Linked DNA regions of Prochlorococcus marinus XMU1402. The protein of the gene in region 1 interacts with the protein of each later gene in a pairwise test. Links are inferred from orthologs where the notes say so. Each region holds a gene or a part of one and is shown in the gene's direction. Other genes may lie near its edges.

What was found.
Region 2: the proteins of HA141_RS09130 (region 1) and ftsZ interact in binary tests that used the Escherichia coli proteins (3 or more experiments, as listed by UniProt). The link is inferred for Prochlorococcus marinus XMU1402 from one-to-one orthologs.

What each region holds. Positions count from the first base shown.
Region 1 is NZ_JAAORD010000002.1:523,414-535,880, reverse strand. Bases 8,474-11,348 are described here. They hold HA141_RS09130 (rod shape-determining protein), read left to right. Parts: upstream 8,474-9,322; coding sequence 9,323-10,375; downstream 10,376-11,348. Other genes in these bases: HA141_RS09120 (hypothetical protein), read left to right, coding at 11,129-11,348; mreC (rod shape-determining protein MreC), read left to right, coding at 10,380-11,129; HA141_RS09135 (single-stranded DNA-binding protein), read right to left, coding at 8,818-9,189; HA141_RS09140 (DedA family protein), read left to right, coding at 8,474-8,821. In the rest of the region: gyrB (DNA topoisomerase (ATP-hydrolyzing) subunit B), read left to right, coding at 1-729; HA141_RS09180 (hypothetical protein), read left to right, coding at 726-1,055; HA141_RS09175 (FluC/FEX family fluoride channel), read left to right, coding at 1,059-1,424; mgtE (magnesium transporter), read left to right, coding at 1,799-3,196; HA141_RS09165 (RpoD/SigA family RNA polymerase sigma factor), read left to right, coding at 3,306-4,307; HA141_RS09160 (alpha/beta fold hydrolase), read right to left, coding at 4,292-5,206; HA141_RS09155 (carbohydrate kinase family protein), read left to right, coding at 5,296-6,294; tRNA (adenosine(37)-N6)-threonylcarbamoyltransferase complex ATPase subunit type 1 TsaE, read right to left, coding at 6,252-6,689; ahcY (adenosylhomocysteinase), read left to right, coding at 6,741-8,159; more of HA141_RS09140, read left to right, coding at 8,162-8,473; more of HA141_RS09120, read left to right, coding at 11,349-11,668; response regulator transcription factor RpaB, read left to right, coding at 11,826-12,467. UniProt on the Escherichia coli protein: Forms membrane-associated dynamic filaments that are essential for cell shape determination. Acts by regulating cell wall synthesis and cell elongation, and thus cell shape.
Region 2 is NZ_JAAORD010000002.1:231,770-249,691, forward strand. Bases 5,287-8,263 are described here. They hold ftsZ (cell division protein FtsZ), read left to right. Parts: upstream 5,287-6,205; coding sequence 6,206-7,321; downstream 7,322-8,263. Other genes in these bases: HA141_RS07425 (hypothetical protein), read left to right, coding at 5,287-5,304; HA141_RS07430 (cell division protein FtsQ/DivIB), read left to right, coding at 5,301-6,026; panB (3-methyl-2-oxobutanoate hydroxymethyltransferase), read left to right, coding at 7,478-8,251; hemW (radical SAM family heme chaperone HemW), read right to left, coding at 8,244-8,263. Also shown: HA141_RS07400 (FAD-binding oxidoreductase), read right to left, coding at 1-862; HA141_RS07405 (amidohydrolase family protein), read right to left, coding at 899-2,134; tRNA (N6-isopentenyl adenosine(37)-C2)-methylthiotransferase MiaB, read left to right, coding at 2,409-3,803; HA141_RS07420 (D-alanine--D-alanine ligase family protein), read left to right, coding at 3,816-4,883; more of HA141_RS07425, read left to right, coding at 4,894-5,286; more of hemW, read right to left, coding at 8,264-9,467; HA141_RS07455 (PIN/TRAM domain-containing protein), read left to right, coding at 9,564-10,673; HA141_RS07460 (ATP-dependent Clp protease proteolytic subunit), read left to right, coding at 10,714-11,376; HA141_RS07465 (ATP-dependent Clp protease proteolytic subunit), read left to right, coding at 11,403-12,014; ilvC (ketol-acid reductoisomerase), read left to right, coding at 12,125-13,114; adenosylcobinamide-phosphate synthase CbiB, read left to right, coding at 13,102-14,127; HA141_RS07480 (chlorophyll a/b-binding protein), read left to right, coding at 14,180-14,425; HA141_RS07485 (hypothetical protein), read left to right, coding at 14,426-14,638; HA141_RS07490 (hypothetical protein), read right to left, coding at 14,633-14,890; HA141_RS07495 (hypothetical protein), read right to left, coding at 14,947-15,192; HA141_RS07500 (hypothetical protein), read right to left, coding at 15,247-15,504; and 2 more genes. UniProt on the Escherichia coli protein: Essential cell division protein that forms a contractile ring structure (Z ring) at the future cell division site. The regulation of the ring assembly controls the timing and the location of cell division.

The sequences.
Region 1 (12,467 bases):
AGTGTTCTTGAAAGTTCAACTTTGCCTGGTAAATTAGCAGATTGCAGCTCTAGAGATCCTTCAGAATCAGAAATTTATATTGTTGAGGGAGATTCTGCGGGAGGTTCCGCCAAGCAAGGAAGAGATAGAAATTTTCAGGCTATTTTGCCTCTAAGGGGTAAAATTCTTAATATCGAAAAAACTGATGATACTAAAATATATAAAAATACAGAAATTCAGTCACTAATAACAGCTCTTGGATTAGGAATTAAAGGAGAGGAATTTGATGTTAACTCTTTGAGATATCACAGAGTTGTAATTATGACGGATGCTGATGTTGACGGTGCGCATATAAGAACTTTATTATTAACATTTTTTTATAGGTATCAAAGAGAACTTGTTGAAAATGGTTTTATATACATTGCTTGTCCTCCCCTTTATAAAGTTGAAAGAGGTAAGAATCATAAATATTGCTATAACGAGAATCAATTGAAAGACATAATTGCAGATTTTGGAGAAAATGCAAATTATAATATCCAAAGATTTAAGGGATTAGGAGAGATGATGCCAAAACAATTATGGGATACAACTATGAATCCTCAAACTAGGATGATGAAAAGGGTTGAAATTGAAGACGCACTTGAAGCTGACAGAATATTTAATATATTAATGGGAGATAAAGTTGCACCAAGAAGAGAATTTATTGAAACTCATAGTAGTAACCTAGATTTGGCAACTTTAGATATATGATTAATAATCTTCTGAAGAATTTTTGCTTAATTATTTTTGCATTAATTGCGCCGATTACGTTACCGGCTGGTGGAATTCAAAAAAGTTTAAGCCAAAATAAGTTTTCTCATAATACAAATGAAATAATATTGAGTTCCAATACCTTTCTCTATTCTTCTCCTGAAATTCATGCTAATGAATTATTAGTTCTTGATATAGGTACAACTTTGTCAATTTTGCGAAATTGGAAAGTCAGCGAAAGCGAAACTTGGGTTAGGGTTGAATTGGCTTCTAATAAATTTCTAGACAATCCTAATAAGATTTTAAAAGGCTGGATAAAAATGTAAATTTTGGATGTTTATTCAATAGCTATTATTTTAATTGGCAGCACTTTTGGATTAATACTAAGAATATTTATAAAAAATAATTTTAAGATAAATATAGGTTTTGCTATTCAGAGTAATACTATCGTCAACTTTGTTGCTTCATTTTTTTTGGGAATTTTAGTAGCCCTAAATTTTATTGATAATGAAATATTATTTTTATTGTATACAGGTTTTTTAGGGTGTCTTAGTACATTTTCTTCCTTCATAAAGCAACTATTTAATTTATTTAAAAAAAGGAAATTCTTCAAATTATTTTTTCACTATATTGAAGTAATATTTTTTTCTTTTATGTTTTTTTATTTAGGTTTTTATTTGATTAAATTATTTTAAAGTGAAAATAAAAAATTTTTTTTATATTCTAATTGCTTGTTATCTAGCAACTTTTTTAAGATTATTTGTAGAAAATAACTTTATTATTTCAATAATTGGATCATTTTTCGTTGGTTGTATTATCAGTAAAAAATTAAGTTACACAAGCGAAAAAATTTTATTAAGTGGTTTTTTTTCTTGCTTCACATCGTTTAGTGGATTTATATATTTTTTGTACCCAATTCTTAATCAAGGAGATTGGCTTAAATTTATAATTTTTTTAAATTTGATCATTTTCATAAATCTATTCACGATGTATTTCGGGTTCTGGATCAGTAGAAAAATTAATTAGATTTCATATAATAGTGATGTCACTTTGAAAGGGAATTATATTTATGAATGAAAATAATCATGAAACGGTTACATCTTTATCTTCAGATTTAAGTACTCGAGAAAATATTACTATTCAACTTGAAGATTTGCTCGTCGCAGGAAATTATGATGAGGCAAAGTTACTTCTAGAACCATCTCAACCTGTAGATATCGCAGATGCTATTGGAAGTCTTCCATTAATATTGCAGGCTTTAGCATTTCGTTTGTTAAAGAAAAATGAGGCAATTGAGGTTTATGAATATTTAGATCCAATAGTTCAACAAACTTTATTAGATAGACTTCGTTCAGGAGAAGTTTTAGAAATAGTTGAGAAAATGTCCCCTGATGATAGGGTTCAACTCTTTGATGAATTACCTGCAAAAGTTGTACGAAAATTTTTGTCCGCTTTAAGTCCCGGCGAAAGGAAAGTAACAGCTGAATTACTTGGGTATGAGCCTGAAACTGCTGGAAGGTTAATGACAACTGAATTCATAGACCTTAAAGAAATGCAAACAGCGGCAGAGGCCCTTGCTTTAGTCAGAAAAAGAGCTCCATTTACAGAAACAATTTATAGCTTATATGTTACGGATAAAGAAAGGCATTTAACGGGTATTCTTTCTTTGAGAGATCTTGTCACTGCTGAACCCTCTAAGCCAATTGGAGATGTTATGACCAGAGATGTGGTTAATATTTCTACTAATACGAATCAAGAAGAGGTCGCAAGAGCAATTCAAAGATATGATTTTTTAGCTTTACCAGTTGTTGATAAAGAAAAAAGACTTGTTGGAATTGTAACTGTAGATGATTTAATTGATGTTATTGAGCAAGAAGCAACAAGAGATATTTATGCAGCAGGAGCGGTTCAACCTGGTGATGAAGATGATTATTTTCAAAGTGGATTGTTTACGATAGCTCGTCGAAGAATTTTATGGTTATTAATTTTGGTTTTTGCAAATGGTTTGACAACAAAAGTTATTGCTATGAATGATCAAATATTGAAAGAAATAGTTTTATTAGCTGCATTTATCCCTCTACTTATAGGAACTGGAGGAAATGTTGGTGCTCAAAGTTCAACTGTTGTCATTAGAGGTTTAAGTACTCAAAAATTGAAGTCTCTTGGAGCCATTAAGGCAGTGGTTAAAGAGGCAATAACAGGAGCTCTTTTGGGGATATTGATGATGTTAGTGGTATTCCCTTTCGCTTGGTGGCAAGGAGAAGGTCCCTTAATAGCTTCTGCGGTAGGGATAAGCTTAATATCAATAACGACTTTAGCTGCTACAACCGGCGCTATTCTCCCTTTACTTTTTGACAAGATGAAATTAGATCCAGCCCTAATGTCCTCTCCGTTCATAACAACTGTTACTGATATTGCAGGTGTATTTATTTATCTAAGTACTGCAAAATGGTTGTTAAACTCTTAATTAACCCTAATCAACTAGGTATAAATTCTCATTTTTGTAAAATTGTGGATTTTTTTGTTTAACTTTACATTTCTTAATGGTATTGTTTACAAAACAACATTTAGCTTTCATGTCTTCTGAAACATTAAGTGAGAATAAATTAGCGACAATATCAAGTCTAAAAGCTAGTAACGATGTCGATCTTGTTAGATCTTATTTGAGAGATATAGGTAGAGTTCCTTTACTATCTCACGAGCAAGAAATCACTCTTGGTAGGCAGGTCCAAGAATATATGCAAGTCGAAAGGGCAGAATTGGAAATTATTGAATTAACAGGAGATAAGCCAAGTATTGAAGAATTGTCAATCAAACTAAATATGTCTACTTCCATCATCAAAAAAAGATTAAGAGCTGGACAGAGAGCTAAAGAAAGAATGGTTGCCGCAAATCTAAGGCTGGTCGTAAGTGTTGCAAAAAAATATACTAAAAGAAATATGGAGTTATTAGATTTAATACAAGAGGGAACTATTGGATTGGTAAGAGGAGTTGAAAAATTTGATCCAGCCAGAGGTTATAAGTTTTCAACATATGCATACTGGTGGATTAGGCAAGGTATCACTAGAGCAATCGCTGAAAAAAGTAGGGCAATAAGACTTCCAATTCATATAACTGAAATGCTAAATAAGTTGAAAAAAGGTCAAAGGGAGTTGAGTCAAGAAATGTCTAGAACTCCAACAGTTAGTGAACTTGCGAAATACGTAGAGCTTCCTGAAGAAGACGTTAAAGATTTAATGTGCAAAGCTGGACAGCCAGTAAGTCTAGAAACAAAAGTTGGTGATGGTGAGGATACTGTTCTACTAGATTTATTAGCAGGTGGTGAGGATTTACCCGATGAACAAATAGAAATGGATTGTATGAGAGGTGATCTTCATTCTCTTTTACATCAATTACCTGATCTGCAATGTAGAGTTTTAAGGATGAGATATGGTATGGATGGTGATGAGCCAATGTCTCTTACAGGTATAGGAAGGGTATTGGGGATAAGCAGAGATCGTGTAAGAAATCTAGAAAGAGATGGACTACGAGGTTTGAGAAGGCTTAGTGATAACGTGGAAGCTTATTTTGTCTCTTGAAGGAAATCTAATATTAATTTATTTGTCTTTTCAGGTTCTTCATCATGAGGACAATGTCCAGCACCTTCAATAATGTCTAATCTTTTAATATTCCTAAATTCTTTCTTCCATTTTTTTGCTTCACTTAAAGATTCCCAGGGATCTTTTTCTCCCCAGATCAATTGGATTGGTTTGTGAATCTTATCGAACAGGTCTGTAGCAAGATAGTCATCAAATAAGTTAATAAAGCCACGAAATGCTTCTTTAGAGTTTGACCTCTTAGTCGGTTGATATAGTATTTCAATTAATTCATCATCGATATTTTTTCCTGAAGGGTAAGCTTGTTCAAGTATTTTCTTTATAACTTTTGGATTAGCAGCTCTTGTAAAAAGTGTATTACTAATTACTCTTTGTCTGACTATCGTTTTAAGAACGGGTCTCAGTAGATTCATTAAGATATTGCTTTTTTTTAAACGTTTATCATCCATAGTTCTTTGTGCACAATCAATCAAAATGACTCCCTTACATTTATCTTTGAGAATTTCAGCAGCTTTCAATGCAATAACACCACCAATTGAGTTTCCTACTAAGTAAACAGGAGATTTTATTACCTCTTCACAAAATGTTGATATCTGATTACCCCATAAATCAAATGAATATTTAATTGAGCTTGCTTTATAAGGTTCGTAATTTAATAAAGCACTTGGCTGACTGCTTTTTCCAAATCCTAATAAGTCAATTGCGTAGCAGTTAGAAAATTTACCAAGAAAATCTTGATTATGTCTCCAGTGGTTTTTTGATGCCCCAAATCCATGAACTAATAAAATTTTAATATCTTTTTCAGAAGTAGATTCTTTTGATAGAGACCATGAAATTTCCCAATTTTCCCATTTCCAAGTTTCAGATTTATTTAAAGACACAAATAATATTCTTTTAATTAAACTTTAATTCAAAAAAAAATTATTCGTTTTTAATAAATTATTCTAAGTTAAGAAAAAGCGCTAATTTTATGAAAAGGGAAAAGGTCATATGCATAGGAGAGGCTTTAATAGACAGAATTAGAAATAAATCAAATCAGGGATTTACAGATTTTTTGGGAGGTGCTCCGGCGAATGTTGCTTGTGCATTAAGAAAATTAAAAATAGATTCAACATTTATAGGAAGTTTGGGTAATGATGATTATGGAAAAAAATTTATTACTCAATTTAATGAATTAGACGTTAATTTAGATTTCTTGCAATTAGATAATGATTCAGCTACTCGCGTGGTTAATGTAGATAGAGATCAATTTGGAGATCGTTTTTTTTCAGGCTTTGAGCAAAGTCCTCATTCATGCTTTGCAGATGAAGTTCTAAGTAAGAAATTAATCGAAAAAGAAATTTTAAATTTGGATAAATCTTTTCTGGAAACAAAATATTTGGTTACAGGAACGATCTTATTATCATCTCCAAGATCAGCTGAGACTATTTTTTTTCTTCTTGAACAGGCTAAAAAATTGGGAGTCAAAGTAGTTATTGATTTGAATTGGAGAGAGGTCTTTTGGGATCATTCAAGTTTTTCATCAGAAATTAGTAAAGCGGCTAGAGTTAATTTAATCAAGAACTTTTTAAATCATGCAAATGTTTTAAAACTTGCTAAGGAGGAAGCAACTTTGTTCTTTGAGGATGAAAATCCCTTGCTAATTTCTCAACAATTGTCTAATAGGCCAGATGTAATAATAACTGATGGGAAAAACCCCGTTTCATGGTACATCAATAGATTCCAGGGAATTACCGAAAACCCAACTTCACAAAAAATTGTTGATACAACTGGGGCAGGCGATGCTTTTCTAGCTGGCTTAATTTCAAAATTAATTTCTTCTGGCTACCCTTCAAATAAACTAGAGGTTGAAGATTGCATTAAGTTCGCAGGTGTTTGTGGATTATTGACTTGTCTTGGTGAAGGCGCCATTGAGCAACAGCCCGATTATGAGAAGGTTAATAAATTTTTTGGATCTCTTATTTCGTAGTTTCTTCCATAATTTTTTGCGTAACTAATTTCTACTTTCCAGAAATTATCAATAACTGGTTCTATTAATTCTGGCCATTCAATTACTAAAATTGCCTGTTTTTGCATTGCCTCTTCTTCTTCTGAAAAAAAAACTTCTCTTGCTGAAGAAACATTTTCTAATCTGTATAAATCAAGGTGAATTAGTGGAATTTTTCCTGAGTTATAGTGATGCGATAAAGCAAATGTAGGGCTTGTAATTTCCTCAGAGATTGATAGGCCTTTAGCAATCCCTTGAACAAATGAAGTTTTTCCAGCTCCAATAGGACCCTGTAATAAAACAATCGATTGGGGATTTAATTTGTGTGAAATTTTTTTTCCTAAATTTAAAGTTTCTTCTAAATTCTCAACAAACACAAAATTACTCAAAAATCATTTATAGTTTAGTAGAAAAAGTATTTACAAGATATGGTTATCGCAAATTCACTTAAGACCTCTACACCTGATTACGTAATTGCTGATATCTCTTTATCAGATTTTGGTCGCAAAGAAATTAAAATTGCCGAAACAGAAATGCCAGGATTAATGGCGCTAAGAGATAAATATAAATCTGAAAAACCACTAAAAGGTGCAAAAATAGCTGGAAGCCTTCATATGACTATTCAGACAGCAGTATTAATAGAAACTCTTGTTGATCTTGGCGCAGAAGTGAAATGGGCTTCATGCAATATTTTTTCAACTCAAGATCATGCTGCTGCAGCTATCGCAGATCAAGGAATTTCTGTATATGCAAAAAAAGGTGAGACTCTCGATGAATATTGGCAGTATACTCACTACATTCTTGATTGGGGCTCCGACTCTCCGAATATGATTCTTGATGATGGGGGAGACGCAACTGGATTATTGATACTTGGTATTAAAGCAGAAAAAGACTTATCTGTTTTAAATAATCCTGGTAATGAAGAAGAAATTGCTTTATTCAAATCTATAAAATACAAGTTGGAAAATGATAGTAACTTTTATTCTAGAATTAAGAGTAATATTATTGGCGTCACTGAAGAAACTACAACTGGAGTTGCAAGACTTTATCAACTGCAAAAGCAAAATGCTCTACCTTTTCCTGCTATTAACGTTAATGATTCAGTAACTAAGAGCAAATTTGATAATCTATATGGCTGCCGAGAATCTTTAGTTGATAGCATAAAGCGTGCTACTGACGTGATGATTGCTGGGAAAGTTGCTTTAGTAATGGGTTTTGGTGACGTAGGTAAAGGCTCAGCCCAGTCTTTAAGAGGACTTGGTGCAATTGTAAAAGTTGCTGAAGTTGATCCAATTTGTGCTCTTCAAGCGGCAATGGAAGGTTTTAGCGTCGTTACATTGGACGATGTTGTGGAGGATATAGATATATTTGTTACGGCAACTGGGAACTATCAGGTAATAAAAAACGAGAATCTTGTCAAGATGAAAGATGAGGCCATAGTTTGTAATATTGGCCATTTCGATAATGAAATTGATGTGGCTTCATTGAAAGATTATCCATGGGAGAATATTAAGCCACAGGTTGATCACATAACTTTACCGAGTGGCAATAAAATAATCCTTTTAGCTGAAGGTAGATTAGTCAACTTAGGTTGTGCCACTGGACATCCAAGTTTTGTTATGAGTAATTCTTTTACTAATCAAGTCTTAGCTCAAATTGAACTTTTCAATAAATCCGAAGAATATTCTAAAGAGGTTTATGTTTTACCAAAACACTTAGATGAAATGGTAGCTAGATTACATCTTGATAAAATTGGTGCAAAATTAACAAAATTAACCAAAGAACAAGCTGATTATATTAATGTTTCTGTAGATGGACCTTATAAACCAGAGCTTTATAGATATTAAGTTTGAGCCTAATTTTTGTAAATTTTCTTACTTCAATCCCCGACTACATTAGCTTGGCTGTTGAAAAGAATTCAATAATTGCATACCTCACTATTTGTTTGGCTATGTTTTTAGAAAACATAATACCCCCAATACCTTCGGAAATTATTATGCCTTTGGGAGGTTTTTTCGTTTATCAACAAAAATTAAATTTTTATATTTTAGTTTTTTGTGGATTACTTGGTACTATTTTAGGGTCATTGCCTTGGTATTACTTAGGTAGATTAGTAAATGAAAAAAGACTTTCAAATTTTTTAGATAAACAAGGAAAATATCTGGGTATTTCTTCTAATGATTTAATTAAAAGTAAAAGATGGTTTGATAAATACGGGGTTTCTTTAGTTTTTTGGGGGCGTTTAGTACCAGGCATAAGAACTCTTATTTCAGTTCCCGCTGGCATAGAACTTATGCCATTAAGAAAATTTTTGATTTGGACTACATTTGGGAGCTTGATATGGGTAGTACTTCTAACTTATGCAGGTTATTTATTTGGTGAAAATTATCCAATCATTGAAACTTACTTAGATCAAATTAAATATGTTGTAAAGCCAATTTTAATTTTAATTTTCTTATATTTTTTTATAAGAATACTTATTAGATTTTTAAAAAAAAATAGAGCTTAAAAAGGAATTTCACTAGAGTTATTACTATTAGAATATTGGTTATTTTCAGATTCCTTTTTTGAACTTAGCAAATTTAACCTGTCTACTCTGACAACTGGTTTATATCTGTCTTCACCAGTATTTTTATCTTTCCAACTATCAATTTTAAAGCTTCCTGTAATTCCAACTAAAGATCCTTTTTTAACGTAATCTGCTGCAATTTGGGCTTGTTTGCCCCATATCTCTAAATTAAACCAATCTGGCTCTTCGTCTCTGCTTCTTCTATTAACTGCCAGAGTAAAATTAGCGACAGTACTCCCAGATTCAAAATATCTGACATCGGGTTCTCTTCCAGCTCTACCAACTAGGTTAATAGTGTTAATTTGCATAAAATTTTTTTTTTAATACTACTCATATTTTGAGTTTTTGCTCAAAGTTTTAAGTGCTATTCATAACTAAATGAAAGAATTGTTAGAGCTCAACAAAAAATAGATATATTATTGAAAAAAAAGATTTCTTATCGTGATTTTCAACAGATTTAAATTTTCTAGAGACATTGGCATAGATCTGGGAACGGCTAATACTCTTATACATGTATCAGGGAAGGGGGTTGTTTTACAAGAGCCTTCAGTGGTGGCAATGGATTTAGAAGAAGGAGTTCCATTGGCAGTTGGTAAAGAAGCAAAGTTAATGCTAGGAAGAACGCCTGGCAATATCAGAGCAGTTAGACCACTCAGAGATGGGGTCATAGCAGATTTTGATGCGGCAGAGCAAATGATAAAAACATTTATTCAAAAATGTAATGAAGGCAAGGGCTTATTAGCTCCAAGGATTGTTATTGGTATTCCAAGCGGAGTTACTAGTGTTGAACGAAGGGCAGTAAGAGAGGCTGGATTAGCCGGAGCTAGAGAAGTTCACTTAATTGACGAACCTGTGGCAGCGGCAATAGGAGCATCTTTACCAGTAACTGAGCCAATTGGAACTATGATTGTTGATATTGGTGGTGGCACTACAGAGGTTGCTGTATTAAGTCTGGGTGGAACTGTATTAAGTGAATCTGTTCGAATAGCTGGCGATGAGATTAATGAATCAATTGCACTTTATCTTAAAAAAGTTCACAATTTAGTTGTTGGAGAAAGAACTTCAGAAGATATTAAAATCAAAATTGGCTCAGCATTTCCAGATGACGATTTCGATAAAACCTCTTTAGAGGTAAGAGGGTTACATCTTTTGTCTGGTTTACCTAGGTCAGTTACTCTGACATCTGGAGAAATTAGAGAAGCCATGGCTGATCCACTCAGCAAAATAGTTGAAGCTGTAAAAAGAACTTTAGAGAGAACTCCTCCTGAACTTGCTGCAGATATTGTTGATAGGGGTATTATGCTCGCAGGGGGTGGAGCTTTAGTAAGAGGAATTAATGATTTGGTGAGTGATGAAACGGGAATTTTTACTCACATAGCCGAAAATCCACTGCTATGCGTAGTAAATGGTTGCGGAGAGGTTTTGGATAATTTTAAAACACTTAAAAGAGTTGTGGATACTCCAGAATTTATTAGAAACGCGATAAGAGATTAATACTATGTTAAATATCCGACGAATTTCTACTAGTCGTTGGTGGCATAAAAAGAAAAATTGGATATTGTTTGCAATTTTTTTATTTTTGGTTTTTGTAAGGATATCAAAAGGTTCTCTTTATAAGGATTTTTATTATTTGATTTCAAAGCCTTTTTGGCCAGGTCAATTTCAAAAAGAAGTTATTCTTCAGAGCTCAGAACAAGAATCTCTAATAAAATTAAATCTTCTTAAAAGAGATAATAAAAGATTGCGAGAAATTTTAAACCTTAAAGAATCATCTAATAGTAATACTATTTCAGCTGCGGTTATTTCAAGAAAAACAGGTAGTTGGTGGAGACAAATTACCCTAAATAAAGGTTCAAAAGATGGGGTGGAAATTGGTAGTTATGTTATGGGACCCGGTGGATTATTAGGAAGAGTAAGCAGTACATCTTTTTTTACTTCGTCGGTAATATTATTAACTTCTCCAGAAAGTAAAGTAGGTGTATGGGTGGATAGAATTCAGATAAATGGACTACTTATTGGTTCAGGCGAGGATTATCCTAATTTAATACTTTATTCAAAAGATGCTGATATAAAAGTCGGGGATTTTGTCTCATCTTCTCCAGCCAGTACTTTGTTACCCCCAAATATCCCTATTGGCATTGTCAAATCTATAGATAGGCCATTTAAAGGCAAGAAAATGGCAGAAATACTTCTTTTAGCAAAACCTCAAGTAATTGATTGGGTGCAAATTGTAAAAGTAAAAAGTTAGTGAATAAATTTTTCAAAAATAAATTATCAATAATATGTTTAATTTTTGTTCCAATTATTTTCTTATGGCATCCAAATTGGCTTGGATTTTTAGGTATTCAGCCATATTGGCCTTTATTTTGGTTGTTGCCATGGTCAATGATTAATGGATCAATGAACGGATTAGTATTTGGTTTTTTTTTAGGCCTTATTTTAGATTCCTTAACGCTAGAAGGTAGTTTTACTCAAATTCCAGGTTTAATTTTATGTGGAATATGGTTTGGCAGAATAAAAATTCATAGTGATATTTTGGTGGGACATTTTAGGTATGGTTTAATTTGTTCTTTAGGTAGTTTATTGTGCAGTACTTTGTATTTTGCACAAATTGTGGTTAAAAATTTTTCAGATAGTACTTTTTTACTTTTTATCACAAGTGTTCAAAATATTTTGGTTGAAGTTTTTCTTACAGGCTTATTTGCTCCTTTCATTTGCTCGCAACTTTTGAGACTTTTTAAATTTTCTAGGAGAAAAAGTATAATTATCAATCTTTCGAAGAAATAAACATTTTTGGGAAATTCACAATTCCTAAAATATTTAAGATATTCTGAATCTTGGGAATATCTCTTTGAGGCTTCTTAATGTTATATTTTTAATTGTTAGAATCAAAATTCAATAGCAATATTTTTTGCTTTGAAATATCTGGAAATCTTTTTAAACTATGTCAAAAGCAAGAATTTTAGTTGTTGATGATGAACCAGCAGTCTTGAAGGTATTAGTTACAAGACTTCAACTAGCAGGATATCAAGTTTTTTCGGCTACTAACGGTGAAGAAGCTCTCGAGTCTTTTCATAGAGATTCCCCTGATTTGATAGTTCTTGATGTTATGCTCCCTAAGATGGATGGGTTTGCAGTTTGCCGACGAATTAGAGCTGAATCAGTTGTACCAATAATATTTTTGACTGCACTTGAAGCGATTTCCGAGAGAGTCGCAGGTTTAGATTTAGGTGCTGATGATTATTTATCCAAACCATTTAGTCCGAAAGAGTTAGAAGCTAGGATAGCTACTATTTTGAGAAGAATGGGTCCTAGCGTAACGGTTGCCGAAACGAAAGAGACCCCCTCCGGTAAAGGTGTTATGAAATTTGGAAGTTTAGTTGTTGATACTAATAGAAGACAAGTTTCTAGAGCCGGCGAAAGAATAAGTTTAACTTATACCGAATTTAGTCTCCTAGAATTATTATTTGATGAGCCAGGAAAGGTTGTTCCACGAGCTGAAATTTTAGAACAGTTGTGGGGTTATCCACCGAGGAGAGCTGCAGATTTAAGAGTCGTTGATGTATACGTAGCGAGACTTAGAGGC
Region 2 (17,922 bases), 290 kb from region 1 along the record:
TTTTTGTTCCTCCAAGAGTAGATTGAATTAATACCTTGTGACTTCTTGAGTTATTTTTAAACCATTTTGGCATTTGATCTACAATTTCTTCTTCAAGAATTGCTCCTAGTTTCAGATCAATTGCGGCGCTTGTAAGAGTTTTTAATATTTCTATTGTTTTTTCAAATTCAATACAGTCGATAACAATTGAAAACCATTTACGTTTGATATCAGTAGCAAGTAATAAAGAAGTAATTATTCCATTAGTCCCATAAGCATGATTCAAAGGTTCGGATTCTTCAGCATCAAATTTTAATAAATCGGGTTTTTCATTAATCGTCACTGCCTCTAAACCGATAAGATTCCCTGGATCTCTTAAAAATCCCCACCTAATGGAGCCAATGCCTCCTGACCCACCTGCAATAAAGCCTCCAATTGTAGCGGTTTTCCAAGTACTAGGAAGCAACCTTAATTCCCTTCCATATTTTTCTAATTGTTTATTCAAATCTCCCATGACACATCCAGACTGTACTTTCACAAAACCTGTATTTGGATCAAATTCTTCTAACTTATTGAAGTAACTCATCTGCATTACAACTCCTTTAAACAATGGAACAGCCTGACCATAATTGCCTGTACCTGAACCCCGTAAAGTAAGCGGGATAGAAAATTCCCAACAAATTTTCGCTACTTTCTTCACAGCATTATGATCACTAGGTCTTACCACCAAATCAGCAATACATTCGTCTAATCTTTCAGTAAGGATTGGAGAGTAGTTATAAAAATCTTTTGAAAGTCTTTTTACGTCGGATTGGCTTTCAATAATCTCTAAGTTTTTGACTTCCCTTAATTTGTCTAAAAATTTAAGACTATTTGATGTCATTAATAAAATTTCCTGTTTTATATATAAATTAGTCGATTAGCAATATAAATCGCCTTTTATATATACTTTTCTCTTTAAGTTAGTCGAAAAAACATCTGCCCATCTTTGTGCATCCAGAATTACAAAGTCAGCAGGGCAACCCTTTTTAATTAAACCATCCCATTTTAAATTTAATAGTCTGCTTGGAGCTAAAAAAATAGAAGATAGAGTCATTCTCTCCCAAGGATTTAGTTGAAGCATAGGTATCGAGCAAGACAACATATAAAAAGGGTCAAAATTACCAAATGGGTACCAAGGGTCTTGAACATTATCACTGCCCAGAGATACATCCACATGTGATTTTTGTAATTGCTTTATAGGCGCAACTGGTCTTTTTAATGATGTAGTTTTATCACTTCGATTGAGCAGCCAAAAATTTGTTAGGGGTAAAGCAATAACCTTAATATTTTTCTCAGCCATTTTTTCTCCTAAAAATAAAATCTCTCTATGACTTAGAGAAATAAGACTACTCAAATGACTACAAGTAATCGGAATACTATCAATTTTTAAATTTTCGATTGTTTCTAATAAAACTTTTATTCCTGCTCCAGGCTCGATAATTGACTCATCTATATGCAAATCAATTTCTAATTTATGTTTACTCGCAAGAAGAAGCATCTTTGCGAGAAATTTGCTTGTATTTTTTTTATTGAAAGGGGGTACAATAACTCCTCCTAAAATGCCTCCATTGGAGGAAAACATTTTTGCCAACTCTTCTCCATTAGAAGTATCCCAAAATTCCAATGGAGCTAGAGCAACAAATTGTAGAGTCAACTCAGATGAAAACTTTTTTTGTAATTTAAACAGTTCAATCCAAATATCAATAGATTGACTTTTATATGTATCAATATGACTTCTAATAGCTCGATATCCATTTTGTATAGCAAGTTTTAATGATTTCTCAACTCTTTCAAGGACCTTATCTGTGGTTCTAGTTTTATGTTCTTCAAGATTTACTGATAATGCTCCTCCATAGTCTGATTTCATATTAGGAAAGTCTGCCCATATAAATGATTTATCAAAATGCGAATGCGTTTCAACAAATCTTGGGAATAAAATATTTTTTGGTTTTGTAACTTTATTTTTTAAAGGCTTTAACTCAGAAACAAATCCATCCTCCCAACTAATGGAAACTGAACATAAATCCTCTACATCAATAATGAGGTTATCTATATCTTCTATTAAACAAAGGCTTCTAGGAATAAGAACCTCAGCCATACCTGAATTACTCAAATTTTTTAATTTTCTTTTATTTTAAATCATAAGAAAACTTTACTGAATTAGAAAATAATTCAAATTTCGCCAAAAGATAAAAATAACTATGAAAAATTACCCTTGAGTTGTTAAATTTATAAATGTGAGGCGGGCGTCGCCAAGTGGTTAAGGCAGCGGCTTGTGGCGCCGCTATTCGGGGGTTCGAATCCCCTCGCTCGCCCTCAAATAAATTGCAGCAAAATTATTTAACTTGTAATTTTGAATTAAAGAATCATAAAAAATTCCTAGTAAAGTGCTAACAAAAACAAAACCATACGAAAAAAATTTTCAAAAGAATTCAACTACTGGCAGTTATTGGATAACCACATTTGGATGCCAAATGAATAAGGCTGATTCTGAGAGAATGGCTGGGACATTAGAGAAAATGGGATATACCAGAGCAGATAATGAATTAAATGCCGATTTGGTCTTGTACAATACATGCACAATAAGAGATAATGCTGAGCAAAAAGTTTATAGCTTTCTAGGAAGACAAGCAAAAAGAAAGCACAAAACACCTAGCTTAAAACTTGTTGTTGCAGGTTGCCTTGCTCAGCAAGAAGGTGAGTCCTTACTAAGAAGAGTCCCAGAACTTGACCTGGTCATGGGGCCTCAACATGTAAATAATCTTGAGAATCTTCTGGGTAAAGTTGATTTAGGAAATCAGGTTGCTGCAACAGAAGAAACCTTCATTTCTGAAGACATTACAAGTGCAAGAAGAGAAAGCTCTATTTGTGGCTGGGTAAATATCATTTATGGATGTAATGAAAGATGTTCATATTGTGTAGTCCCGTCTGTCAGAGGAAAAGAGCAATCAAGATATCCAAATGCAATAAAAAGTGAGATCCAAAAATTAGCTGATGATAATTTTAAAGAAATTACTCTTTTAGGTCAAAACATTGATGCTTATGGTAGAGACCTTCCAGGAACAACAAAAGAGGGGAGAAAAGAGAATACATTAACTGACCTCTTATATTATATCCATGATGTTAAAGGAATTAGCAGAATTAGATTTGCTACGAGTCATCCAAGATATTTTTCAAAAAGGTTGATTCAAGCTTGTTATGAACTTGATAAAGTCTGTGAACATTTCCATATTCCCTTCCAAAGTGGAAATGATGAAATTTTGAAGCAAATGTCCAGAGGATACACTGTCAAAAAGTACAAAAAGATTATCGAGAATATAAAATCATTAATGCCAGGTGCATCAATCACAGCTGACGCAATAGTTGCTTTCCCAGGAGAAACCGAACAACAATATCAAGATACATTAAAGCTAATATCAGAAATTGGCTTTGATCAAGTGAATACAGCAGCATACTCTCCAAGACCAAACACACCTGCAGCAGTTTGGTCAAATCAACTTTCGGAAGAAGTGAAAAAAGCTAGATTACAGGAAATTAATGATTTGGTCGAGAAAACTGCTAGGAGTAGAAATCAAAGATATATCAACAATATCGAAAGCGTTTTAATTGAGGGTTTAAATCCAAAAATTCCCTCGCAAATGATGGGTAGAACTAGAACAAATAGATTAACTTTCGTAGAGATTCCCAAAAACATTAACTTTAATTTTTCATTAGGAGATGAAATAGATGTCAAAATAAATGAAGCAAGACCTTTTTCTTTAACGGGTGAACTTTATTTATAATTTTTTTTCAAAATGATTGGGGGAAAGAAAAAATGTATTGGGTTAATATTTGGCGGAGAATCCAATGAACATGAAGTATCTATATCCTCTGCAAAAACAGTTTTTCAAGCCTTTAATTCAGAAATAAACAAACAACGCTTTACTGTTAAAGCCTTTTACATCAGCAAATTTGGAGATTGGCTTGATAGTGATCTTTCAGAAAAAATTCTAGTTGGAGAAACTAAAAACAATACAACAAAAAAACAAGGAATTTTAAATCAAGAGAAAATTAATTTCCTTGACGGAATTGAATTTCAAGATGTTGATGTTTGGTTTCCTCTTTTACATGGATTTAATGGTGAAGACGGATCAATTCATGGCTTACTGAGATTTACAAAGAAACCTTTAGTAGGATGTGGAATTGTAGGCTCTGCAATTGGAATGGATAAAATTTTGATGAAAACAATTCTCTCAAATCTTAAATTCCCACAAGTTAATTATTTAGTTATTCAAAATGAAGATCTCAACGATAAAAAAGTTATAAATAAATTTGTTGATGAGATTTTAAAGAAATTAAATTTTCCTCTTTTTGTCAAACCTTCGAACTCCGGATCATCTCTTGGCATCTCCAAAGTTATAAATGAATCAGAAATATTAAAAGCATTAGAAAAGGCTCGAGAAATAGATACAAGAATCCTAGTAGAGGAAGGTTTAGAGGTGAGGGAGATTGAATGCGGAATAATTGGGAATTCAAAACTCTTAACTTCTGAGATAGGAGAAGTAAAGTACAAAAGTGATTGGTATGATTACGATTCAAAATATTATTCATATAATCAAATAACCATCCCAGCCGAAATAGATTCTAAAATTACAAGAAAAATTAAAGAAATTGCTATTCAAAGTTGTAGAGCACTAAATATTTTCGGTTTTGCAAGAGTAGATTTCTTTTTAGAAAAATCTTCAAATAAAGTTTTGTTAAATGAAATAAATACAATCCCTGGTTTTACAAAAAAAAGTATGTTTCCAATGCTTTGGAAAGCTTCAGGTTTAAATATTGAACAACTTGTGGCTAAACTGGTAGATATATCCCTAGATTTATAATTCAAATCAAATGATGCATGGACTTCTTTGGTTACCATTGCTTTTTATCTTTATATTATTGACTGCTCTAGGATGGTTAGAAAGAAGAAGGCAAAATCTTTTTAGGCGCTGGGCCAGTGGGTCAGAACTTTGTAAGTTAGATAGTTCAAGTGCAGCTTCTCTAAAAAATGGGGAATTGAGATGGAGTGCATTTGAAGCTGGTACATTTGAAGAAAAAGATAGTTTCACAATCAAGAAACTAGAATTAGTTGAATTAATGGCCCTTACTTCAGGAGAAGCTCCGCTTACAAATGAATCTCAAGGAAAGTGCAGGTTGAGATTAGTAGGTAATGGGAAAGAGATGGATGTACCATTTTCAGATGCAGATCAAGCGAGAAAATGGATGGAGCAATTAATGGAAAAAGCTCGATGTGATTTGTGAAAAACGAGAAAAAAATTGACAATAAAAGCTTTTTGTTACTTATATTATTTTTATTTTCGACAAGCTTAATAAGCCTAAAAACAATAAAAAAGGTAAATATTCAGGACATTAGAATTACTGGAAGTGAATTATTCTCTCAGAATGATGTCGTAAAAAATTCATCTTTAAAATTTCCAATTCGATTAATTTTAATTAATGCGCATTTTTTAGAAAAAGAGTTAAAACAAAATTTATCACTCAAGAATGTCTCAGTCAGTAGACAAATATTTCCCTTTGGTTTGAAAGTTAATATTAAGACAAGAACTCCAATTGCTTATGGTGAGAGAATATTAGATGACAAAAAAATATCAGGATTTGTCGATAAAGATGGGATTTTTATAAATAAAAAAAATTTAGCAAATATAGATTTAAACAACTTAACAATACAAGTATTTGGTTGGAAAGATAAATTCAAAAAATTATTATCAGAAATATTTATTGCCCAAGAGAATTATGACTTTGAGATCGTCAAAATAACTTTTTCACCAAATGGGTTTCTAACTCTTGAGGAAATAAATTTAAAAACAATATTCTTAGGATTTAATCCCAATTTAATAAATTATCAATTACAAATAATTAATAACTTAAAAAATGAATTAAAGAAAAAAAATTTTTCTGAAAAAATTGATAGTATTGATCTTACGGATCCGAATAAACCTAAAATAAAAGTGTTCAAACCCTAATATTTGAGATAGGATTTTAATTTATTTTTCTTAATTATTGTAGTGTTGGTTTGGATTTAGCATTTAAAACAAAAATATTTATTAAATGAATATTTAAGGTTTTTCCTCAACAAATTCCTACATATGAGCTTACTAAGTTCATAATGCATCCAACACAAGTATTAGATCCCTATTCAGAGATGAGCTTCGGTAACAATCCTAACTTTGATCAATCAAAAGAAATCCTTCCAAGTCAAAATGCCAAAATTGAAGTAATTGGCGTTGGTGGAGGAGGAAGTAATGCTGTAAACAGGATGATTGATAGTGATCTTGATGGGGTTTCATTCAGAGTTCTTAATACTGACGCGCAAGCTTTACTGCAGTCCTCCGCAGACCGAAGAGTTCAATTAGGTCAGAATTTAACAAGGGGGCTTGGAGCGGGAGGAAATCCAAGTATCGGCCAAAAGGCTGCAGAAGAATCTAGAGATGAGCTTCAACAATCTTTAGAAGGATCGGACTTAGTATTTATAGCTGCAGGTATGGGTGGAGGTACAGGTACAGGAGCTGCTCCAGTTGTTGCCGAAGTTGCGAAACAAAGCGGTGCATTAACGATTGGAATAGTAACTAAACCTTTTTCCTTCGAAGGCAAAAGAAGGATGCGTCAAGCAGAAGAAGGAATAGCAAGATTAGCAGAAAATGTTGATACTCTTATTGTCATACCAAATGATCGATTAAAAGAAGTTTCTGCGGGAGCCTCAATTCAAGAAGCGTTCAGGAATGCGGATGATGTTTTAAGAATGGGAGTACAAGGTATAAGTGAAGTAATTACCCGCCCAGGTGAGGTAAATCTTGATTTCGCTGATGTGAGATCAGTTATGACTGAGGCTGGGACAGCTCTTCTTGGTGTTGGAATAGGATCAGGTCGGTCTAGAGCTATAGAGGCTGCTCAAGCTGCCATTAATAGTCCACTACTAGAAGCAGGAAGAATTGATGGAGCGAAAGGTTGTCTTGTAAATATTACTGGGGGTAGAGATTTGACTCTTGACGATGTGAACTCAGTTGGTGAAGTTATCAGTGATGTAGTGGATCAAGATGCAAATATAATCGTTGGTCAAGCTGTTAATGAAGATATGGATGGTGAGATACAAGTTACCGTCATTGCAACAGGTTTTGATACAAACCAACCATTGAAGCAACAAAGAATTAAAAATAGATTATCAAATCAATCTTTCTACAATGTTTCCGATAACAAAGATTCAGGAGCAAATATCCCAGAATTTTTGAAGTTAAGGCAAAATAAAAAAAATATAGATTAATAGTTAAAATAAAGTGACTCGGTTATCTCGCCTGCCTCAAGCATCCCTTGTGGCTGCTACCTTCCGGTCCTGACCAGGTTTAGGCGTTAAAACCGCGAAAGGCCGAGTCAGTGATATATTAGCAATTCTTGATTAAAAAAGATACATAAATTTCTTATGTTACCTTCAGACCTCGTTAAATATAAAAAAAAATCTCGAAAAATAATTGCATTAACTGCATGGGACTCAATATCAGGATCTATCGCAGAACAAGCTAACGTTGACCTTGTCTTAGTGGGAGATTCTCTAGCGATGGTCTGTTTGGGATATAAATCCACACTACCGTTAACTTTAGAAAATATAATTTATCATACTAATGCCGTTTCAAGAGGGTTTAAAAACAATGCTGAAGATCAACCTTTAGTCGTTTCAGACATGCCTTTTCTTACTTACCAATGCGGAGAAGATAAAGCAGTTGAATATGCAGGAAAAATTATTCAAAACACTTATGCAAAAGCAGTTAAGGTAGAGGGGGCTGAACCAGAAATACAAAAAGTTATTTCTAGATTAATAAGAATGGGAATCCCTGTTATGGGTCATATAGGGCTTACTCCGCAAAGTTATTTAAATCTTGGATTAAAGAAACAAGGAGAGAGCTTAGAAAGCCAAGAAAAAATTAAAAAAGAAGCCTCAATTCTTGAAAAATTAGGATGTTTTTCAATAGTTCTTGAACATATTCCTGAGTTGCTTGCTAAAGAAATACAAAGTAACTTAACAGTTCCTACGATTGGCATTGGTGCAGGTAATTATTGCGATGGGCAAGTAAGAGTTACTGCAGACTTGTTAGGCCTTAACGATGATCAACCTCCATTTTGCCAACCAATCATTCAAGGGAAGAAATTACTTAAAGATAAATTAAAAGAATGGGTTGCCTCTGAAAGACTTAACTAATAGAATCCCACCATTTAAACATTGAGATAAGAATTTGATTGCTTAACTCCATACCATTTGGATCACTTAAAAAGAATCTATTTCCCTTCATTACTAATAGTCCACTCTCAAGAAATCTTTCCCATTCATTGAGCAATTTTCTAAAGTTACTTTTAAATCTTTTATCTTCCCAATTTTGTTCTTTAAATAGTTTGTAAATATCTACACCCTCTTTGAGTCTCAAACCTAACATTATTTTCTCATCTAATTCACGATAAGCAAAATCATTATTAATGAGAGACCAATCTAGGTTAAGTTCGTATTGCCTTGTTACCCATTCTTTGTATTCTTTACTAACTCTTGGCCTAGTAAGTTTTTGTCCCCAGGGAGAACTAGTGGAACCTTGTCCAAAACTCCACCAGCCTAAGCCGCTCCAGTAAACTCTATTATGCCTAGATTGATGCCTAGGGAGACAATAGTTTGAAATTTCATATCTTGAGTAGCCTGAGTTTTTTAAAATTAATTGAGTTGATTTACTATTTCTAAAAGAATCTTCATCACTTGGAAGTTGTAATTTACCTAAATCAACTAATTTTTTAAAAACAGTTCCATTCTCAATATTTAGATCGTAAATGGATATATGCGGTGGTGAAAATGTTATTGCCTCTTTTAAATCTTCTTCCCATTCTCTTAATCCACTTTGGGGTAAGTTTTGAATTAAATCTAAGCTCCAGCTTTTTATTAAGCCAAAATTATAAGCTTTCTTCAACCATGAACAAGATTTTTTAGCATCTTCTCCCAAATGCCTCCTCCCAGATTTTTGAAGTATCGCATTATTAAAACTTTGAACTCCAAGACTAAATCTATTTATCCCAGCATTTATGAAACCATAAAGATCATCTTGATTAAAACTTGCTGGGTCAACCTCCATAGTGATTTCTGCACCATAGTCAACTCCATAATTTTCTTTAAAAAGATCAATTAACTCTTTAATTTGTAGGGGATCCAAGATTGATGGCGTACCGCCACCCACATAAATTGTCGAAAGAGGTGATTTATGCTTAATTGACAATATTTCTTTATATAAATAATTCAAATATTCTTTAACAGTTTTACTTCCATAACCTTGTAAAGTTTCAACTTTGTTTCCTAGTGGAATAACTGCGAAATCACAATAAAAGCACCTTCTATGGCAAAAAGGGATGTGCACATAAGCACTTCTTGGAAACTTATTCATAATTTAAATACATTTTTAAGCTCCAATAAAGTATTAAGGATCGAAAAAAATAAAATCCTTATTTACTCAATTAATAAATCCTAGTAGATTATAGATATGACAGATATCTTAGTATTAATTTTATTTGTATTGTCTGGGGCTGCTTCAGGATGGCTTGGCGTTGATTTATTGCCAGTAGACATACTAAAACAGGTATCTAATGTAGAGGGTTTTAGAATTGTTTTAGCAATAATCGGTTTTTTTATTGGATTAGCCGCTGGCTTTGTTTTTCTTCAACTTAGAAAAACCTTTCTTGATCAAATAAGGACAATGCCTACGGATTTATTGATAAGTAGGTCTGTTGGCTTAATTTTAGGATTACTTGTTGCGAATCTCCTTCTTGCTCCAATATTATTAATTCCTTTCCCTAGAGAAGTCTTTTTTGCAAAACCTTTAGCAGCAATATTAAGCAATATTTTCTTTGGTGTGCTTGGTTATAAGCTGGCGGACACCCATGGTAGGACATTATTGAGATTATTTAATCCAAATAATACTGATGCATATTTGGTTAATGAAGGGATACTCCCTGCAGCAAGTCCAAAAATTTTAGATACCAGTGTAATTATTGATGGCAGAATAAATGGCCTATTAAGTTGTGGTTTGCTGGAGGGACAATTAATTGTTGCTCAAAGTGTAATTGATGAATTACAAACTTTAGCTGACTCAAGCAGCAATGAAAAAAGGTCTAAGGGTAGAAGAGGTCTAAAATTGTTAAAAGAATTAAGAGATTCATATGGTAGAAGACTTGTAATTAACCCAACAAAGTATGAAGGTAATGGGGTAGATGAAAAACTATTGAAAATTACTGAGGATATGACAGGGACTTTAATTACCGCTGATTATAATCTTTCTCAGATTGCAGAAGTCAAAGAATTAAAGGTTATGAATTTGAGTGATCTGGTTATTGCTTTAAGACCAGAAGTACAACCAGGAGAATCTCTTAATATTAAAATCGTAAGAGAGGGTAAAGAAAAAATGCAAGGTATAGGTTACTTAGATGACGGAACAATGGTGGTTATTGATGAAGCAAAGAATTTTGTAGGAAGCAGATTAGACATTGTCATAACAGGTGCATTACAAACTCCTACTGGAAGAATGGTCTTTGGAAAACTGATAAATAATCCTGAGTCAAACAAATCTTTTAAATCACCAGCGACACAGGGCTAAATCTAGCTAGAATCAAAACAATCTTATTTTTGTGATACAAATGACTGTATCTGCTCCTTATTACGGCGAAAATACCGTTATGAGGACTCCACCCCCTGATCTACCTTCCCTTTTACTAAAAGAGAGAATTGTCTACCTAGGTTTACCATTATTTTCCGATGATGATGCGAAAAGACAATTAGGAATGGATGTTACTGAGCTAATAATTGCTCAACTTCTTTACCTTGAATTTGAGGATCCAGAAAAACCTATCTATTTCTATATAAATTCAACTGGGACAAGTTGGTACACTGGTGATGCAGTTGGTTTCGAAACAGAGGCTTTCGCTATTTGCGATACAATAAGCTACATTAAGTCTCCAGTTCATACAATTTGTATTGGACAAGCAATGGGATCTGCTGCAGTTATCCTTTCATCTGGAACAAAGGGACAAAGAGCTGCTCTTCCGCACGCCTCAATAGTTTTACATCAGCCTATAAGCGGAGCAAGAGGTCAAGCAACCGATATTCAAATAAGAGCTGAGGAAGTTTTAAAAAATAAAAAATCAATGCTGGAGATTCTCTCTCGTAATACAGGAAAGACTATCGAACAACTTTCTAAGGACTCTGACAGGATGAGTTATCTTAACCCTAAAGAGGCACTAGATTATGGAGTTATCGATAGAGTACTCACTAGCCAAAAAGATTTACCAAATAAAATTTAACTCTTACAAAAAATTATTTTAAAATCATGCCAATAGGAACTCCAAGCGTACCCTACAGACTTCCAGGAAGTCAGTATGAAAGATACGTAGACATTTACACAAGACTAGCTGTTGAGAGAATCTTATTTCTTGGTCAAGGAGTTGATGATGCAATTGCTAATAACATTGTTGCTCAAATGCTTTACTTGGATTCAGAAGACAATTCCAAACCTATTTATTTATACATAAATAGTCCAGGTGGTTCAGTTTCAGCTGGTTTAATGATGTACGATACCATGAAATATCTCAAAAGTGATGTAGTAACAATTTGTGTGGGGCTTGCCGCATCTATGGGCGCATTTTTACTTGCTGCAGGTACTAAAGGCAAAAGAGTAGCATTACCAAATAGTAGAATCATGATACATCAACCTCTTGGAGGCACCTCACAACGTCAAGCGAGTGATATTGAGATAGAAGCTAATGAAATTTTAAGAATGAAAGATATGTTAAATATGTCTATGGCTGATATGACAGGGCAAACATTTGAGAAAATTGAAAAGGATACTGATAGAGATTATTTTCTAAGTGCAGAAGAGGCTAAAAACTATGGCTTAATTGATAGAGTAATCACAAATCCAGACGAAGCGAAACAGTATTGAATTTTAAAAATAAATTTTTTAATTTTCATTTTTAAATTAATAATATTTTGGTTTATTTACACCTTTAATGTCTAAAATATTAATTATCAAATGCAAAGAAGCTACGACTAATGACCCAACTCTTTTACGACACAGATGCAGATCTAAGCCTTTTAAATAATAAAACAATATCAATCATTGGATATGGTTCCCAAGGTCATGCACATGCCTTAAACCTAAAGGATAGCGGTATGGATGTAATTGTCGGATTATATAAAGGAAGTAAGTCTGAAAGCAAAGCTATTAATGATGGTCTAAAAGTGTTTAGTGTTTCTGAAGCTTGCGAAAAAGCAGACTGGATTATGATTCTCCTCCCAGATGAGTTTCAGAAAAATGTTTACCTTAAAGAAATAGAACCAAACTTAAAAGAAGGAAAGATATTAAGTTTTGCTCATGGCTTTAACATTAGATTCGGACTTATCAAACCTCCAAGTTTTGTGGATGTTGTAATGATTGCCCCAAAAGGACCTGGACACACTGTTCGTTGGGAATATCAGAATGGTCAAGGTGTTCCTGCCTTGTTCGCAGTTGAGCAGGATTCTTCTGGCAGTGCAAGATCATTAGCGATGGCTTATGCTAAAGGGATCGGTGGAACCCGAGCTGGGATACTTGAAACAAATTTCAAAGAAGAAACAGAAACTGATCTATTTGGCGAACAAGCTGTTTTATGCGGGGGCTTATCAGAACTTGTCAAGTCAGGATTCGAAACTCTTGTAGAAGCAGGTTATCAACCAGAACTTGCATACTTCGAATGTTTACATGAAGTTAAACTTATTGTTGATCTAATGGTGAAGGGAGGTTTATCTCAAATGAGAGATTCCATTTCCAATACTGCAGAATATGGAGATTATGTAAGTGGCAAAAGACTCATCAATAGTGATACAAAGAAAGAAATGCAGAAAATTCTAAAAGATATCCAAGATGGAACTTTCGCTAAAAATTTTGTAGAAGAATGCGATAAAAATAAACCCTTAATGACAAAATTAAGAGAAGAGAATTCAAAACATGAAATCGAGAAAGTAGGAAAAGGTCTGCGCTCTATGTTCAGTTGGCTGAAATAAATTTATTTTTAATATTTCTTGGAGCAATCGGTTTTGATTTGTTGATCGGCGATCCAAGATTCTTAATCCATCCTGTTCAAATAATTGGCTTTTACATAAAAAAATTATCTGATTACTTCATAAATAATTTTGGCGAAAATAAAAAGATTTTATTTTGGGGCGGTTTCACTGTCGCTGTTTCTACTATTGGAATTAGTCTTAGTTTAGGAAAACTGATAGAACTTAGTTTTGCGCAATCAAGAAATCATTTTTTTAGTGGCTTGTTGATTTTTTTTGGACTTTCAAGTTGTATTGCAACTAGGGGACTTATTTCAAGTGTAAAAGAGATTGCTGAGCTAATAGAAATCAAGGAAATTAATGACCAAAATAAGAGAATAATAGAAGAGAAAGTTCAAAGAATAGTAAGTAGGGATGTTAGGGCATCTTCTTTAGAACATCTTTTGAGATCAAGTACCGAGAGTTTAACCGAAAATTCTGTTGATGGAATATTTGGGCCATTATTCTGGATTTTTATTGGAGTTATTTTTATGAAGTTTTCAATTTTCCTACCAGGACCTTTGTCACTTGGTTTTTCTTATAAAGCGATAAGTACTTTAGATTCAATGATAGGTTACAAATATGATTACTTTAGATATTTAGGTTTTTTCAGCGCAAAAATCGAAGATATTTTTACTTTTGTCCCCTCAAGATTAGTTTTAATCACATTACCTCTAGTTAGTTCCAAAGTTAATCAGTACAAATTAATAATAAAAAAAAGTTATCTTGATGGTAAAAAATATGTTTCACCTAATGCTGGAATTTCAGAAGCTATTTTTGCTTATATTTGCGGGATTAAATTGGGAGGAAAAAGTAAATATAAAAATAATATTATTGAAAAGCCAATAATCAATCCCACTGGAGATAATTGCAATGGAGAAAAAATTAAATTAATTTGTCAATTAATTTTGAGATTACAATTTTTATGGATAATAATTTTTGTCTTAATTTTTTCATTAATTTCGAGTTTAGTTTGATTTAATAATAAATTAGTTTAAAAATTATTAATATAAAAAAAAAGAAAACTCTATGCAAGAAAAAGACTCTTCAATGGAAAATCAAAATGATGATTTTACTAATAAATCATCAACTGATAATAAATACTCAAAATGGATAGACAATCAAGGGGATGAAGTAAAAAACGTTTTTGGATTTAATAGCAGTGCTGAGCTTGTGAATGGTCGAGCAGCTATGATCGGATTTTTAATGCTCATATTAACCGAGTTAGTATTTAGCGGCAGGCCTGTGACCTCTTCAATCTTTGGTATTAATTAAATGGAAGAAAAAAAATCTAATTCAATAAAAGTTTTCTTATACATTTCTGTATGGGTAATAATTTGGGGAACATTAGGCTCTTTTATAGATTATCCTCTATATAAAAACAAAATCTACTTAGAAGGAAGCATATATCAGTATCTTACATTCTCAATAACAGCGATAGTTTCCATTATAGGTGCAAAGTTTTTTTATAAAAAATTTGAATTATAAAAATTTGTACCTAAATTTCTTAATAATTTTAGCTGGTTCTCTATTTTCATTTGACTCGTAGAGTATCCACTGATGAGTTTCAGTATCATGATCACAATCATAATTTCCAGATAAGTTGTCATAGCTTGAAAGATATGAATGACAATACTGATCAGCCTCAAAAGCAGAGTCATAACCTGTAAAGAAATATATTAATAATAGAGCAAGTACCAACATAAAAAATACTTGAAAAATTAAATTAACTATCTTCATAAGAATCTCTAAAATTTAAATATATCACTTAAAAAATTTTTTCGATCTCAAAATAATTAACGACCAACATTAAAAATAAAGTCATGAAATTCTTGATTATTTAAATATAGGATGACTAGCATTATTAAAATAATATTTAAGCCTATTACTATTGATCCAAAAATATTTATTTGTTTTTTCCCTGGCAGAGTATAAGTAAATTTCTTACCTTTAAGAAAAGCAGCTAAACCTTTTTTTTCTTTTTTAGATTCTGTTATTCCAGCATTATTCTTAACTTCATTTTCAGAAAAACCTTTTACCATTACAACTCAAATAACAGACTTATAATATTCCAAAAAAAGAAATAATTTTAGTAATTAACAATTTTTATTCACAAAGGGAATCATAAATGAATTTTTTTTATTAGAGTAATTTTTTAAAAAATAAGCTTCAATAAGTTCCGACTGCAAACCTAATAAACTAGATTGACATTTAAACCTATTTTGATCGAATACTAATAATTGAAGTTTTTCTATTTGAAAGATTAATTCTCTACATTCTTCGTTTTGGGAATCTTTAATACATTCACTCGATTGTTTTATAATTTTTGACTTTGTTGGTATTGCTTCTGCCATAAGGAAGTTAGAAAAAAATAAAAATTTCAGGAATAAAATAGTTAAAAACTTCATTAATTCTTGAGTTATAAAATTGAAAGTTGAATTAAAAATAAAAAAATAGTTATTTCCATATTATTGATATTCATAAAAAAGATGCCCTAAAAGAGCATCTCCTATACAAGAAAGAAATAGATTTTAAAGATTAACCTTGAACTCTATCCTTAAAAAGTTTACCTGCTGAGAATGTTGGAACTCTTTTAGCAGGTATTGCTATTTTTTCGCCTGTCTTAGGGTTCAATCCCTGTCTTGCAGAACGATCTCTTGGCTCAAAAGAACCAAATCCTAGTATGGAGACTTTTTTGCCTTCCACTACTGAATCAACAATAGTCTCAATAGTCGTATCAACTATTGAAGAGACAACAGTTTTTGTTTCTCCTGTTGCAGCAGACACCAGGTTTACTAAATCAGCTTTGTTCATTGAATTTTAAAGTAAAGCAGAGATTAAATAGACGTGAATTTTAATCAAGCCTAAAAACCTCGAACTTGCACATCATATGGAGCAAATACGAATACGGCAACCGAAAATGCCGGTGGCGCAAAGCTTTATACATATTTTAGGGGCTTTTTTAACTATATTCATTTAATTTTATACTTGCTGATTTTTCTTATATAAAAAAAGCCTCTTTAACCATAAAACAGTAAGAACTATTGGTACCACTTGATTTTTCCTTAAGAAATCTAACTTCATTTGTCAAAACGATTAATGTGAAAAGTTAACGGATCTAAGAATAAGAACAATATATTATATTTTATTAATTTTCAGATATATTTCCTTCTCATCACATGAGAAAGTCTGATTTGTATTTTGAAATCAAGAAAAATCTGTTTTTTCATTATTTAACTGTCTCTCCGAATCATTTTCTTTAAAGCTTATTTGGATGTATAAATTACAATAGTTCAATAAAGTTAATATTCTCTGAGATTTAATGAAATAGATTTGTAAAACCTCAAATTTAAAGGCTTTTTTTCAATTTTGCATCTATTATTCAAATATCATTAAATTGAATAAATTTTCACATTATTCCATTAATTAAGGAGACAGTGAATTATATAAATAAAGGGAAACCATTTCCTTTAGGAAGTTCTCTTACATCAAAAGGAGTTAATTTTTCTTTAGTTGCCACAAATGCAGAATATGTGGAAATCTTATTTTTCGAAAACGCAAACTCTGAATTCCCCAAAACGGTATTTAAATTAGATCAGAAGAATAAGACCGGTCCTTACTGGCATGCTGAAATAAGCAATTTAAAAGAAGGTTGCATTTATGCTTTTAGGATAAAACAAAAAAATAATGGGATTAATAATAACTACGAAAAAAAAGTTTTACTCGATCCATGTTCAAGGGGTATTACTGGATGGGAAAGTTACATAAGAGAAAATGCATTAAAAATCCATGAAAATACAAATTCTTGCCTTAAAAGCGTTGTTTGCGATAGAAAATTATTTAATTTTAAAGATTATCCTAGGCCGAAACATTCATGGGAAGAAACAATTATTTACGAACTTCATATCAAAGCTTTTACCCAATCAAATGATCAAGATGAAAGTTGTTTTAAGAAATTTTTAAAAAAAATTCCGTATCTGAAAGAACTTGGCATTACGGCAATAGAATTACTTCCAATTTTTTGTTTTGATCCAACTGATGCACCAAATGGTTTAGAAAACTTTTGGGGTTATAGTCCAATTAATTGGTTTACCCCACATTTTGAATATCTTTCAAATGAATCTGCCGAAAATAATAGAGAGGAATTTAGAAGATTAGTAGAGGAATGCCATAAAGCGGACATTGAAGTTATCTTGGATGTTGTATTCAATCATACTTCTGAAGGAGATTCTCAAGGGCCAGCAATATCATGGAAAGGTATAGATGAAAATCTTTATTATTTTATAGGAAAAGATAAAAATTATCAGGATGTCTCTGGGTGTGGTAATACTATTGCAGCAAATAGAGGATTAGTTAGAAAACTAATCATTGAATCATTAAAATGTTGGGCAAGTGAATTTGGTATTGATGGTTTTAGGTTTGATTTAGGAATTGCTTTATCAAGAGGAGAAAATCTTTCGCCACTAGATAATCCTCCGATTTTCGAAGATATAGAATGTGAACCAGAACTTATTGATATCAAGCTGATAAGTGAACCATGGGATTGTGGTGGTTTATATAAATTAGGTAATTTCCCGTCTAAACATACTTTCACATGGAATGGTCATTATAGAGATGACTTAAGGAGATTTTGGAAAGGAGATAAAGATACAGCTTGGAATATGTGCGATAAAATAAAGGGTAGCCCATCTATTTACAAAGAAGATAATATTTACCCAAAATCAATAAATTTTATTACTTCACATGATGGATTCACCCTTAAAGATTTAGTG